Regions from separate parts of the Pseudomonas sp. AC136 genome, predicted to be linked through region 3. Evidence: predicted binding sites of a transcription regulator. Region 3 holds the regulator's gene; each other region holds the start of a gene.
What was found. Region 3 encodes sigma-54, which starts transcription at its own class of promoters, with help from an activator protein. Its sites were predicted from a motif close to ANTGGCATNNANNTTGCTNT; they were not measured.
Positions count from the first base shown of each region.

Region 1: the regulator sigma-54 is predicted to act here: its motif matches at 1,968-1,987, upstream of ACZZZU_RS22555 (flagellar hook-length control protein FliK).
Region 2: the regulator sigma-54 is predicted to act here: its motif matches at 2,919-2,938, upstream of ACZZZU_RS04945 (circularly permuted type 2 ATP-grasp protein).

Region 1 is NZ_OZ409865.1:5,028,805-5,033,561, forward strand. It holds gene ACZZZU_RS22545 (SpoIIE family protein phosphatase) at 1-1,481, shown strand, start outside; gene ACZZZU_RS22550 (Hpt domain-containing protein) at 1,512-1,871, shown strand; gene ACZZZU_RS22555 (flagellar hook-length control protein FliK) at 2,026-3,327, shown strand; gene fliL (flagellar basal body-associated protein FliL) at 3,708-4,265, shown strand; gene fliM (flagellar motor switch protein FliM) at 4,305-4,757, shown strand, end outside.
Region 2 is NZ_OZ409865.1:1,103,462-1,108,218, reverse strand. It holds gene ACZZZU_RS04960 (alpha/beta hydrolase) at 1-810, shown strand, start outside; gene ACZZZU_RS04955 (ribonuclease E inhibitor RraB) at 1,020-1,361, shown strand; gene ACZZZU_RS04950 (type 1 glutamine amidotransferase) at 1,502-2,209, shown strand; gene ACZZZU_RS04945 (circularly permuted type 2 ATP-grasp protein) at 2,972-4,381, shown strand; gene ACZZZU_RS04940 (alpha-E domain-containing protein) at 4,384-4,757, shown strand, end outside.
Region 3 is NZ_OZ409865.1:2,188,268-2,193,024, reverse strand. It holds gene pmbA (metalloprotease PmbA) at 1-755, shown strand, start outside; gene ACZZZU_RS09940 (HPr family phosphocarrier protein) at 807-1,079, opposite strand; gene rapZ (RNase adapter RapZ) at 1,114-1,968, opposite strand; gene ptsN (PTS IIA-like nitrogen regulatory protein PtsN) at 1,987-2,451, opposite strand; gene hpf (ribosome hibernation-promoting factor, HPF/YfiA family) at 2,466-2,774, opposite strand; gene ACZZZU_RS09920 (RNA polymerase factor sigma-54) at 2,900-4,411, opposite strand; gene lptB (LPS export ABC transporter ATP-binding protein) at 4,571-4,757, opposite strand, start outside.

The DNA of each region.
Region 1 (4,757 bases), 2.8 Mb from region 3:
AGGCCGGCGAAGCGCTGGTGCCGATCATCTTTCTCACCTCGCTGACCGAGGGCGAAGCGCTGGTGCGCTGCCTCGACGCCGGCGGCGACGACTTTCTGGCCAAGCCTTACAACCGCGTCATTCTCGAAGCCAAGATCAAAGCCATGGACCGTCTGCGCCGGTTGCAGGCCACCGTGCTGGAACAGCGCGACCTGATTGCCCGGCACAACGAGCACCTGCTCACCGAGCAGCGCGTGGCCAAAGCGGTATTCGACAAAGTGGCCCACTCGGGCTGCCTGAACGCGCCCAACATTCGTTACCTGCAATCGCCGTTTGCGGTGTTCAACGGCGACCTGCTGCTGGCCGCGTTCAAGCCCTCGGGCGGTATGCATGTGCTGCTCGGCGACTTCACCGGCCACGGCTTGCCGGCCGCAATCGGCGCCATGCCGCTGGCCGAAGTGTTCTACGGCATGACTGCCAAGGGATATTCGCTGACGGAAATTCTTCGCGAGGTAAACGCCAAGCTCAAACGCATTCTGCCGGTGGGCGTGTTCTGCTGCGCCACGCTGCTTAACATCAGTTTTCAGCGCCGCGTGTGCGAAGTGTGGAACGGCGGTCTGCCGGACGGTTACCTGCATCGCATCGCTACCGGCGAGCGTTTGCCGTTGGTGTCGCGGCATTTGCCGCTTGGCGTGCTGGACCCGGCGGACTTCAAAGACGCCTGCGAAATCTATCCGATGGAGCTGGGCGACCGCGTGTTCCTGCTCTCCGATGGCGTGCTGGAAACGGCCAATCCGGGCGAGCAGATGTTTGGCGAGTCGCGGCTGCTGAATGTATTCGCTGCCAATCGCCAACCCGACCTGCTGTTTGAGGAAATCCAGCAAGCGCTCACCGCCTTTCGCGGTGAGGCGCATGACGACGTCAGCATGGTTGAAGTGTGCATGGTCGAACCCGACTCCTTGCCGCGCCCGGCACTGGCATTTGTCGACAACGGCCACAGCAGCCCGCTGGACTGGGCCGCCAGCTTCGAATTCCGCGCGCAAACCCTCAAACGCTTCAATCCTTTGCCGTTCCTCTTGCAACTGCTGCTGGAAGTGCACGGCCTGCGTTTCCAGGGTGGCGCGTTATACAGCGTGCTCGCCGAGCTGTACTCCAATGCCCTTGAACACGGCGTGTTGGGTTTGGATTCACGGCTCAAATGCGATGCCGCCGGCTTTGCCGAGTACTACCGCCAACGCAGCCTGCGCCTGGCCGAGCTGGACCACGGCTACGTGCGCTTTCACTTGCAACTGCTGCCCGAAGCCAACGGTGGGCGCCTGGTGGTCAAGGTCGAAGACAGCGGCCCCGGCTTCGATGTGTCGACCATTCTGGAACGCCAGCGCACCGCGCAAAGCTTGTCAGGGCGCGGGCTGAGCCTGATCCGTCGGCTAAGCGACCGCTCGACCTGGGCAGACGACGGACGCGGGGTGAGCGTGGAGTTCTCGTGGATCGATCAGGCATAATCTTGAGCGTTTTGCTCAGGGAGCGTTCCGGTGGCTGACATTCATCTCGACAGTGCGGTATTGGCCGGCCTACAGGACATCATGGAGGCTGAGTATCCCTTGCTGCTGGATACCTTTATCGCCGACTCCGAAGAACGCCTACGCCTGCTCCACCAAGCCCTCGCCAACAACGATGCCCACGAACTGCGCCTGGCGGCCCACAGCTTTAAAGGCAGCTGCAGCAACATGGGCGCGCCGCTGTTGGCGAACCTGTGCAAGCAATTGGAAGACGATTCGCGCAGCGCCACCGTACTGGCGGATGCGCCTGCGGTGCTGGAGCAGATCGAACGGGAATTCGCCATTGTGCGCATTTTGCTGAAGTCCGAGCGTCAGCGGTTTTCGTCGTTGTAAGAGCCAGCTTGCTGGCGAACCCTGCAAACCTCGTTCAGCGCCTTTTCCACGGTTCGCCAGCAAGCTGGCTCCTACGCAAAACACGGGCGACGCAAAGTTGGCCCATCCCTTGCTATCTCTCCATCACGACCCACCCGCACGGAGAGAGTGCTAAATGTCCGTTGCCTCAGATCCACTTCTGAATTCCGCCCCTGTGGCCAAGCCGCAAGCAGCGCCTGCAAAGTCTCAGCCTAAACAGGCCGAGCCCAGCAAGGACGATGCTTCCAGCTTCGCCAAGGTGTATGCCAAGGAGCGTCAGGACAAGGCTGTCGACCGTAATGAAGCGGCCGCCAAGTCCAAAAATGCCAAGTCCAACGACAAGGCTGACGACAGCAAACCCGCCGAGCAAACTGCTACAGCGGCAACCACGGACGAGCCGGCCGTTGCCGATAGCGGCAATCCCTTGCCGACCGAGCCGGCAGTCGGCGAGCCGGTAATCGATCCGATGATTCTGCTGGCCATGGCCGGGCAGCAGATGCAGCAGCCGACCACCGAAGACACGGCGCTGCCGACCACGGGGGAGGGCGAAGAAACGCTCGACATTCCGTTGTCGCTCACCGGCATGGTGACGCCACAAATCACGCAAACCGAAGACACCGGCCACGACCCGCAAGTGGATGCCATGAGCGAGTTGCCGGGCGTCGACCTGGTGCTCGACCTGGCGGCCAAGGCGCAAGCGGCGAATCAGAAGGGCGGCAGCAATCCATCCGCCGCCCAGGCTGGGCAAACCGGTGGCCAGGATTTCGCCGCTGCCATGGCGCAGCTGACGGGCAAAACCGAAGGCGGCGAAAGCCAGATTACCGACGAGCTGGGTTTGCTGGATAACGGCAAAGACAGCATCGAGGCGTTGAAAGACAGCAGCGTCGATGTGCCCAGCGATTCGTTTGCCAACAAGCTCAGCGCGTTGAATCAGGCGGTCAATCAGCAGGTCACCCAGGCGCAGCGCACGCCGCTGGTGCCAGGCGCGCCGGTGTCGATGCAGCAGGGCGTGTGGACCGAAGACGTGGTCGACAAAGTGATGTGGATGTCCAGCCAGAACCTGAAATCGGCCGACATTCAGCTCGATCCGCCAGACCTTGGCCGCCTGGAAGTGCGCATCAACATGGCTCAGGACGCCGCCACCCAAGTGACCTTTGCCAGCCCGCACATGGCGGTACGCGATGCGGTGACAGAGTCCATGCACCGCCTGCGTGAGATGTTCACGCAGCAAGGCATGACCATGGACGTCAACGTGTCTGATCAGTCGCTCAATCGCGGCTGGGCCGGGCAGAACGGCGGCGACGGCCAGCAGAGCCGTGGCGGTTCCAGCAATAGCGGTTTCGGTGGGGGCGATGAGGAAATCAGCGTCGGCACCAGCGAAATTCGCAGCAACGGCGCCGTGACCGGTGGCCGTGGTCTGGTGGACTACTACGCCTAAGCTGACACTGGCGGCGGCCGGGTCGCCAGGCGCATGTGATCTAGACTGACAACGCCCGCTTACTGATTCGGTAAGCGGGCGTTGTCGTTTCTGCCGCATTTTTTCAGTGACAGCGCCAGACGCGGCTGATATATCGCTGCGCCCGTTGCGTTAGAACCAACGCTGAAGTTGGGCTTCAGACCTGTACTAGGTGGGCAATTGCATTAAACGGTCTGTGTTGTAGGTAGTTTCCCAGAGCGTCCTCCGCTATGTTTGCTGTACTGCTGGCAGCAATTGTCGTGCAAACAGCTTGTTAGCACTCGTGCCTGGCAAGCTGGCATAACACTTGCTCCTAACCCTTTGAACACGGATAGATTTCCGATCAGTGACGGATTATTGGCATGGCTAAGAAAGAAAAAGCAGCAGCACCAGCGGCCGATGGCTCCGCACCGCCTCCCGGCAAGGGCAAGCTGAAGCTGATCATCCTGATTGTGGTCGGCCTGCTGATCGCCATCGGTGGCTCGGTCGGCGCCACCTGGTTTTTGATGCACAAGAGCGCGCCGGCTGCCGAAGCGGCAAAGGAAGGCGAGCACGGCGGCGCCGAAGAGGGCAAAGGCCCGGACGGCAAACCGCTGAAGAAAGAAGCCATTTACGAAGTGTTGGCGCCAGCCTTTGTGGTGAACTTCAACGTCAACGGGCGCCAGCGGTATATGCAGGTCAGCGTCGCCTTGATGGCGCGCGATAAAGATAAAGTCGACGCGCTCAAGGCCCATATGCCGGTGCTGCGCAATAACCTGGTGTTGCTGTTTTCGGGGCAGAATTTTGACAACCTGACGACGCCGGTCGGCAAGGAAATGCTCCGTCAGTTGGCCACTGCCAGCGTGCAGGAACTGGCGAAGAAAGAAGTGGGCGATACCACGGTCGAGCAAGTGTTGTTCACCAATATCGTTCTGCAATAAACCCGTTATTCAGTCACCGTCTTTCAGTAGGTAACGCAGATGGCCGTCCAAGACCTGTTATCCCAGGATGAAATCGATGCCCTGTTGCATGGTGTCGACGACGGCGCGGTGGAAACCGAAGACGCCGCCATCCCCGGCAGCGTCAAAAGTTACGACCTCTCCAGCCAGGACCGCATCGTGCGCGGGCGCATGCCCACGCTGGAAATGATCAACGAGCGGTTCGCGCGCTACACCCGTATCAGCATGTTCAACCTGTTGCGCCGCTCGGCCGACGTCGCCGTGGGCGGCGTGCAGGTGATGAAGTTCGGCGAGTACGTGCATTCGCTGTACGTGCCGACCAGCCTCAACCTGGTGAAGATGAAACCGCTGCGCGGCACCGGCCTGTTCATTCTCGACGCCAAGCTGGTGTTCAAGCTGGTGGACAACTTCTTCGGCGGCGACGGCCGTCACGCCAAGATCGAAGGCCGGGAATTCACCCCCACCGAATTGCGC
Region 2 (4,757 bases), 1.1 Mb from region 3:
CTGACCAAGTCGACCATAACGCCGCGCGGCGTGCGGCTTGAGTCTGCAACGCTGGCGGGGCGCGCCTGTGAATGGCAGCGCCCGGAGGAGGGCGGCGAGCGGGTGATGCTGTATTTCCACGGCGGTGGATACCTGATCGGCTCGCCTGCCACCCACCGCGCCATCACCGGCCACCTAGCCAAACGCGGAAAAATGGCGGTGTGCGCACTGGATTATCGGCTGGCGCCTGAGCACCCGTTTCCCGCCGGGCTCGACGATGGCCTGGCGGCCTATAAGGCGCTGTTGGCTCAAGGTTATGGCAGCGAGCAAATTATGCTTGGCGGCGATTCGGCTGGCGGCAATCTGGCGCTCGGCCTGGCCTTGCGCATCAAGCAAAACGGGCTGCCCATGCCGGCGGCGCTGGTGTGTTTCTCGCCGCTGACCGACGCCAGTCTCAGCCAGTTGCACCAGCCGCCAGCGGGCGATCCATTGCTGAGCCTGGCCTGGATCCACCAGGCCGGCTCGCTGTTTTGCCCGCCGAGTGTTGACCGTCGCGACCCGTTTCTGTCGCCGGTTTACGCCGACCTGAGCGGCTTGCCGCCCCTGCTTATTCAGGTCGGCGAAGACGAAGTGCTGCTCAACGACAGCCTGCGTCTGGCCGAGCGCGCCACCGCAGCCGGCGTGGATGTTCACCTGCAACGCTATCCCGGTTGTTGGCATGTTTTTCAGGCCCACGCCGGCTTGCTGGATATCGCCGATCTGGCCATGACGCGGGTTTCGAGTTTTATTCAGACGCGCTTTGCGGCCATCGCAGAACGCAAAGGTCTGTAACCAAAGCTGCACAAATGTGGGAAAGGCACTACGCTGAAACAGGGCGTCCTCGCTGGGCGCCCGCTAGCACACGCTCTACGCCGCAGTACGCAAATGCAACAAGCCTCGGGTGATGGGTCTTTCGGATCTGTCGCGACGTCAGCGCAGTCAGCTGGCAGCAGCAATGGGAAAGCGGTCAAACCATCCATCGCATGTGAGGGGGTCGCATCATGAGCACAGCAAGCCATAACGACATCAGCAGCAATGTGTTGCGCCGGATGAAAGAGGGCGGCTTCGACTTTGCCCGCATCCACCCAATCGAGTTCTACGCCATTTTTCCCGACGAGGAGCGGGCCCGCATGGTGGCGAAAAAATTCCGCAGTGAAGTACTCAATGCCCAGGTGAGCGAGCGTGATGACGGCGCCTGGCACGTGTTGATCAGCAAAGTCATGTACGCCACCTATGACGGCATTGGTGCGTTCGAACATGACTTGGAGTCGATGGTCGCCCCGTTGGGTGGCGTGCTCGACGGCTGGGGTGTTACGCAGGAACTCAAAGGGTTGCGGGTCTGACCCGCCAATAACAGGCGCCACACCGCGAATGCACCGGCCGGCCACAAGCGGGTCGGTGCCCGGCGACACTTTTCTGAAACGCTGACTCTGCCTCGGCACGAGGTTTGCCTGATCAGGTGGAAAAAAGAGGCGGTTCAGCGATGAGCGACATTCTGATTCTTACCCACGTCGACTATTGCCCGCCGGGCTACCTGGCGCGGGTGCTCGACGAGCGCCAGCTGGATTTTTCCGTGCTGCGCGCCGACCTTGACGAGCTTGACGGTTACGACCTGGAGCGGCCCAAAGCCGTGGCCATCATGGGCGGCCCCATGAGCGTCAATGATCCCTTGCCGTGGCTGGACGTAGAGATTGCGGCGTTGCAACGGTTTATAGCCCGCGACATTCCCCTGATCGGTCATTGCCTCGGCGGCCAACTGCTGGCCAGGGCGCTGGGCGCGCAAGTGCACCGCATGCCTTACCGGGAAATCGGCTGGCAGCCGCTGTGGCAGGCCATCCAGGCCGAGCCCAGCCCATGGTTGCAACATCTGCCGGACGAATTTCCGATTTACCAATGGCATGGCGACACCTTCGACCTGCCACCTGGCGCCCAGCGACTACTTTCCAGCCCGTGGTGCCCCAACCAGGCGTTTGCCTGGGGCGACAAGATTCTCGCCCTGCAGGGGCACCCGGAAATGACCGAAGAACTGGTGCGCCTGTGGCTGAACGACTTTGAGCATCTGCTGGATGAGACCCAGCCGAGTCAGCAGTCGAAACGCAAGATGCTTGAGGATTTGCCGGAGAAAGTGGCGGCGTTGAATGCGGTGGCGGAGGGGTTTTATCGGCGGTGGTTGGGGTTGGCGTTTGGGTGAGGTGGGGGGTGTTTTGTTTGTGGTTGTCGTGCTCCTTCGGTGTTTCAGTCGACACCCAGTCATCCCTCTAAACCTCCGTCATCCTCGCGAACGCGGGGATCCAGAGTCGTTCAGGGAATGGCGATTCCTCCGAAATACTGGATTCCCGCTTTCGCGGGAATGACGGGTGTATGTTTTTAGGGTGTCGTACACCTGCAATGCGTCAGTTGGCACACGGCCATCACCAAAACCTCCGTCATCCTCGCGAAGGCGGCGGTCCGACGATTCGGGATCCAGAGTCGTTCAGGGAAAGGCGATCCTTCCGAAATACTGGATTCCCGCTTTCGCGGGAATGACGGAGGTTTAGTTTGGAATTTCTGTACACCTGCAATGCGTCAGTTGACACACGGCCATCCCTCAAAACCACCGTCATCCTCGCGAAGGCGGCGGTCCGACGATTCGGGATCCAGGCTTGCATGGCGAGCACCATTACCTGAACGAACCTGGAACCCCAACCGTCGACCGCGCCGATCCTCGAAGCCATCCCCCATATTTAATTGCAATCAACCCCAACTCCACTGGTCATAAGGAAACACCCAAGCGAAGCGGCTATCTTCAAGGGTGCCGCGCAACAGGGCGTGGCCACGCACGGTGCGTCAAGGAATGCGCGATTATGGTGCGCAGGGTAAGTGTCTTATTTTCAAGTGATTGATATCTAACGAATAAGACGGATGGCTCGGGCTTTGCAATACCTATGCACGTCCGGGTGACAAGGAGTACGGCATGACCCGCACCTTTTATGACGAGATGTACCTGGCGAACGGCGAATGCCGTCCGCATTACCGGGAGTTCGCGCGCTGGTTGGCCGACACCCCGGATGAGTTGCTGGCGCAGCGCCGCCGCGAAGCTGATCTGCTGTTTCACCGCGCTGGCATCACGTTCACCTTGTACGGCGACGACCAAGGCACCGAGCGGCTTATTCCCTTCGACATCATTCCGCGCAGCATTCCGGCCAGTGAGTGGCGCATTGTCGAGCGCGGCTGCATCCAGCGGGTGCAGGCGCTGAACATGTTTCTCGCCGACCTCTACCACGACCAGCGCATTATCAAAGCCGGCATCATTCCGGCCGAGCAGGTGCTGGCCAACGAGGGTTACCAGCTGGCGATGCAGGGGCTGAATCTGCATCGCGATCTGTACGCGCATATCTCGGGCGTCGACTTGGTGCGCGACGGCGACGGCACGTACTACGTGCTCGAAGACAACCTGCGCACCCCCAGCGGCGTGAGCTACATGCTCGAAGACCGCAAAATGATGATGCGCCTGTTCCCCGAGCTGTTCGCCGCCCAGCGCGTGCTGCCCATTGACCACTACCCCAATTTGCTGCTCGACACCCTGAAAAGCTCCAGCCCGCTGGATAACCCCAACGTGGTGGTGCTGACGCCTGGGCGCTTTAACAGTGCATATTTCGAGCACGCGTTTCTGGCCCGTGAAATGGGCGTGGAACTGGTCGAAGGCGCCGACTTGTTCGTGCGCGACGACAAAGTCTTTATGCGCACCACCGCCGGCGCCAAGCAGGTGGATGTGATTTATCGCCGTCTCGACGACGCCTTCCTCGACCCATTGGCATTCAACCCCGACTCCATGCTCGGTGTGCCGGGTCTGCTCTCGACCTACCGCAGCGGCAATGTGGTGCTGGCCAACGCCATCGGCACGGGCGTGGCCGACGACAAATCCATTTATCCCTACGTCGGCGAGATGATCCGCTTCTACCTCGACGAAGAACCGATTCTGAAAAACGTGCCGACCTTCCAGTGCCGCAAGCCGGTGGAGTTGCAGCACGTGCTGGCCAATCTGGAACACTTGGTGGTCAAGGAAACCCAAGGCTCCGGCGGCTACGGCATGTTGGTGGGGCCGGCCGCCAGCAAGGCGGAAATCGAAACCTTCCGCGCCCGGTTGATCGCTCGCCCCGAGGCGTACATCGCGCAACCGACGTTGTGTCTTTCAACGTGCCCGACCTTTGTCGAAAACGGCATCGCCCCCCGCCATATCGATTTGCGCCCCTTCGTGCTGTCCGGCAAAGACACCCGTGTAGTGCCAGGCGGCTTGACCCGCGTGGCGTTGCGAGAAGGGTCGCTGGTGGTGAACTCGTCGCAAGGCGGCGGCACCAAAGACACCTGGGTGGTGGAGGACTAATTATGCTGAGCCGCACTGCCTCTGACCTGTACTGGATGTCCCGTTACCTGGAGCGTGCCGAGAACCTCGCGCGCATGTTGGAAGTGAGCTATTCGCTGTCGCTGATGCCGCAAGACGGGCGCGGCAACGGCCTGGAAGAGCTGGCGCTGCCGCTGTTGATCACCGGCACGCTGGACGAATACCTGGAGCGTCACGGCCCCTTGCACGCCGAGCGCATGCTGCATTTCTTTGCGCTGGATTCGGAAAACCCGGCGAGCATCTACTGCTGCCTGCAAGCGGCGCGTACCAACGCCCATGCCGTGCGCGGGCGTATCACCGCCGACATGTGGGAAAACATCAACGCCACCTGGCTGGAGATTCGCGGCATCGCCGAGCA
Region 3 (4,757 bases):
TGATGCAGCGTGATTATTGGTATGACGTGAGCCGTCGCGGTGAAGATTTGGCTGACGCGGTCAGCATTGGCCGTCGTGCCGCCGAGCGCGCGGTTAGCCGCTTGGGCGCGCGTCCGGTGCCGACGTGCGAAGTGCCGGTGCTGTTTGCCGCCGAGCTGGCCACCGGGCTGTTCGGGCATTTTCTGTCGGCGGTATCCGGCGGCAACCTGTACCGCAAGTCGTCCTTTCTGGAAGGCAGTCTGGGGCAGGTGTTGTTTCCGGAATGGCTGAGCCTTGAAGAGCGTCCGCATATTCGCGGCGCCTTGGGCAGCGCCACGTTTGATGGGGACGGGCTGGCGACCTATGCCAAGTCGTTTGTCGAAAACGGTGAGCTGCGTTCCTACATTCTCGGCACGTATTCAGGGCGCAAATTGGGCATGCCGAGCACGGCCAACTCGGGCGGTGTGCATAACCTGTTCGTCAGCCATGGCGATGAAAATCAGCAAGCGCTGATCAAACGCATGGGGCGCGGCTTGTTGGTCACCGAACTCATGGGCCAAGGGCTGAACATGGTGACCGGCGATTATTCGCGCGGTGCCGGTGGCTACTGGGTGGAGAATGGGGAGATTCAGTTCCCGGTGCAGGAGGTGACCATTGCGGGCAACCTGCGCGACATGTTCAAACAAATCGTCGCGGTGGGTAACGATCTGGAGCTGCGCAGCAACGTGCGCACCGGGTCAGTATTGATCGAGAAAATGACGGTGGCCGGTAGTTGAGGCCGGCCGGCGCACGCCTGTCGTGCGCCGCGCTTGCTTAAGCGCGGGGCGTTATTCGCCTTCGTCGAAGCGGTTGTTGATTAGCTCCACCAAGGCCGCCAGCGCTTCATCGCCTTGCTCGCCATCGGTACTCAGGTGAATGTCGGTGCCTTTGCCGGCGGCCAACATCATGACGGCCATGATGCTCTTACCGTCTACGCAGCTTTCCGGGCTGCGACCAATGCGAATCTGGCAGGGGAAACGTCCCGCAACGCCGACGAATTTGGCCGCGGCGCGTGCGTGCAGGCCGAGCTTGTTGATGATGGTGATTTCACAGGCAGGCATCGCTGCTTAAGTCCTTCTATAGAGTCCCGCGGTTCTAGAGATCGCGGTGACGAACCTGGATATTTTTCAGGGTTTTCTTCAGTTCTTTTCCCAGCCGGTCCGCCAGGTATACCGAGCGATGATGACCGCCTGTGCAGCCGATGGCGACGGTGACGTACGAGCGGTTGCTGGCGGCAATGCGCGGCAGCCATTTGTGCAGGTAGGCGTAAATGTCGTCGTACATTTCCTGTACGTCCGGTTGTTCCTGCAAATAGTCCGACACCACCGAATCCAGGCCCGAATGCTCACGCAGTTCGGGCTTCCAGTACGGGTTGGGCAGGCAGCGCACGTCGAACACCAAGTCGGCATCGACCGGCATACCACGCTTGAAGCCAAACGACTCGACCAAAAACGCAGTGCCCGGCTCCGGCTTGTTCAGCAGGCGCAGCTTGAGGGTGTCACGAAGCTGGTAGAGGTTGAGGTGCGTGGTGTCGACCTTGAGGTCGGCCAGGTCGGTGATCGGGCTCAGTAGTACGCTTTCATCGCGGATGGCTTCAGCCAGCGAGCGCTCGTCGGTGGTCAATGGGTGGCGGCGGCGAGTTTCGGAGAAGCGCTTGAGCAGGGTTTCGTCGTCGGCGTCCAGGTACAGCACATCGCACTGAATGTGGCGGGCACGCACTTCGGCAAGCAGTTCGGGGAAGCGTTTAAGCTGGCTGGGCAGGTTGCGCGCATCGATGGATACGGCCACCAGCGGTTGAACCAGTTCGGTGTGCAGCAGGGAGCGTTCGGCCAATTCGGGCAAGAGCCCGGCGGGCAGGTTATCGATGCAGTAGAAACCGTTGTCTTCAAGCACGTCGAGCGCTGTGCTTTTACCTGAACCGGACCGGCCACTGACGATGATCAAACGCATGCACAGTCACCTGTTCGTCTAGCGGCCGTTTTGTACGTCGACGACGACCTGGTAAAGACTTTCGCTGGTTGAGGCGTGGCGCAATTGGTCACGAACCTCGCTGCGATCAAGCATGCTGGCGATCTGGCGAAGCAATTCCAAGTGCTCATCGGTTGCCGCTTCGGGCACCAGCAGCACAAACAGCAAGTCGACCGGCGCACCGTCAATGGCGTCGAAATCGACAGCGGAATCGAGACGCAGCAGGGCGCTGATGGGAGCCGTGCAGCCCGGCAGGCGGCAATGGGGAATGGCGATGCCATTGCCAAAACCGGTGGAGCCGAGTTTCTCGCGCGCCACCAGGCTTTCGAAAATGTCTTGGCCGTCGAGGTCGGGCAATTCGCGGGCGACCAGGTTGGCGATTTGTTCGAGTACGCGCTTTTTGCTGCCGCCCGGCACGCCCACGAGGGAGCGGCCGGGGGTCAGGATATTTTCAAGTCGAATCATGGGTTGGGGTGGTGTCAGCGAGCTGTGGCGCCTTGCAGGCGACCCAGTTGCTTTTCCTTATGTTTGATAAGTTGGCGGTCGAGTTTGTCGGTGAGTAGATCGATGGCTGCGTACATGTCGTCATGTTCGGCGTTGGCGACCACTTCGCCCCCGGCGATGTGCAAAGTCGCTTCGATTTTCTGCTTGAGCTTCTCGACCTCCATGGTCACTTGCACGTTGGTGATCTTGTCGAAGTGGCGTTCCAATCGACTGAGCTTCTCGTCGATGTAGTCGCGTAGGGCGTCGGTCACATCCAGCTGATGTCCACTGATGTTGACTTGCATACCGCTTTCTCCTTATTGCCGTGTGTAAGAGACAAGCTAACGGGCTTGTCGCCGGAACACTTTGGCCTTGGATCAGTGTAGCCGTCTTGCCAGAGCGAGGTTCGCAGGCGAACCGGGTCAGGCGTTTACATCAGTCGCTTACGTTCACTGGAAGGCGCTATCCCGAGGGATTCGCGGTATTTGGCGACTGTGCGACGGGCTACCTGAATGCCCTGTGCCTCCAGTAAACCAGCGATCTTGCTGTCACTCAACGGCTTTTTCGCATTTTCCGCCGCAACCAGTTTTTTGATGATTGCGCGTATCGCCGTTGACGAGCATTCGCCGCCTTCGGAGGTGCTGACGTGGCTGGAGAAGAAGTACTTCAGCTCGTAAATGCCACGCGGGGTGTGCATGAATTTTTGCGTCGTCACGCGCGAGATCGTTGATTCGTGCATGCCCACTGCTTCGGCGATGTCATGCAGAACCAGCGGTTTCATGGCTTCGTCGCCGTAGTCGAGGAAGCCGCGCTGGTGCTCGACGATCTGGCTGGCCACTTTCATCAGTGTTTCGTTGCGGCTTTGCAGACTTTTGATAAACCAACGCGCCTCTTGCAGCTGATTGCGCATAAAGGTGTTGTCGGCGCTGGAGTCGGCGCGGCGAACGAAGCCGGCGTATTGCGGATTGACCCGCAGCTTGGGCATGGCTTCCTGATTCAGCTCCACCAGCCAGCGATCGTTGTGCTTGCGCACGATCACGTCGGGCACCACGTACTCCGGCTCGCTCGGTTCAATTTGCGAACCCGGGCGCGGGTTAAGGCTTTGAATCAGTTCGATGACCTGACGCAGCTCGTCTTCCTTGAGCTTCATGCGGCGCATCAATTGGCTGTAATCGCGGTTGCCGAGCAGGTCGAGGTAATCGCCGGCCAAGCGCTGCGCTTCGGGCAGCCATGGGGTTTTTGTTGGCAACTGACGCAGTTGCAGCAACAGGCATTCGCGCAGGTCGCGGGCGCCAATGCCGGAGGGTTCGAATTGCTGGATGCGGTGCAGCACGGCTTCGACTTCGTCCAGTTCGATATCCAGTTCCGGATCGAACGCCTCCAGCACTTCTTCGAGGGTTTCTTCCAGGTAGCCCTGGTCGTTGATGCAGTCGATCAGGGTGACGGCAATCAGGCGGTCCTTGTCGGACATCGGCGCCAGGTTGAGCTGCCAGAGCATATGGCTTTGCAAGCTTTCGCCAGCCGAGGTGCGGGTGGTGAAATCCCACTCGTCATCGTCGTTGGAGGGCAGGCTGCTGGCGCTGGTTTGGTAGATGTCTTCCCACGCCGTGTCGACGGGAAGCTCATTGGGAATGCGTTCGCCCCATTCGCCGTCTTCCAGGTTGTCGACGGTAGGTGCCGAGGTTTCCTGGTAGCTGGTGTCTTGGTAGGACTCTTCGTTGTTCGGCGCGGGCGGCGCGCTTTCGGCGCCATCGGCCAGCGGATCGCTGTTATCGAAGTCCTCGCCTTCTTCCTGGCGTTCGAGCATGGGATTGGACTCCAGCGCCTCCTGAATCTCTTGTTGAAGATCCAGCGTGGACAGTTGGAGTAAGCGGATGGCTTGTTGCAGCTGCGGTGTCATCGTCAGCTGCTGGCCCATTTTTAGGACGAGCGATGGTTTCATGGAGGGGGCTTAAGACCTTATTCGCCGGCGCATACGCGCTTCCACAACGAGGGCGCCGAAGCGCCACCAGGAAGCAAATTATATGCCTAAGTCTGAGGCGTTTGCCTAGTCCTCAATCGAAGTCTGTAGTGCGCATCTGATTGCGGCTACAGAATGCTCTTAGAGGCGGAATTCGTGACCCAGGTAAACCTCTTTCACCAACTGGTTGGCGAGGATGGTTTCAGCGTCGCCTTCGGCAATCAATTGGCCGTCGTTGACGATGTACGCGGTCTCGCAGATATCCAGGGTTTCACGCACGTTGTGGTCAGTAATCAGCACGCCAATGCCTTTGGCTTTGAGGTGATGA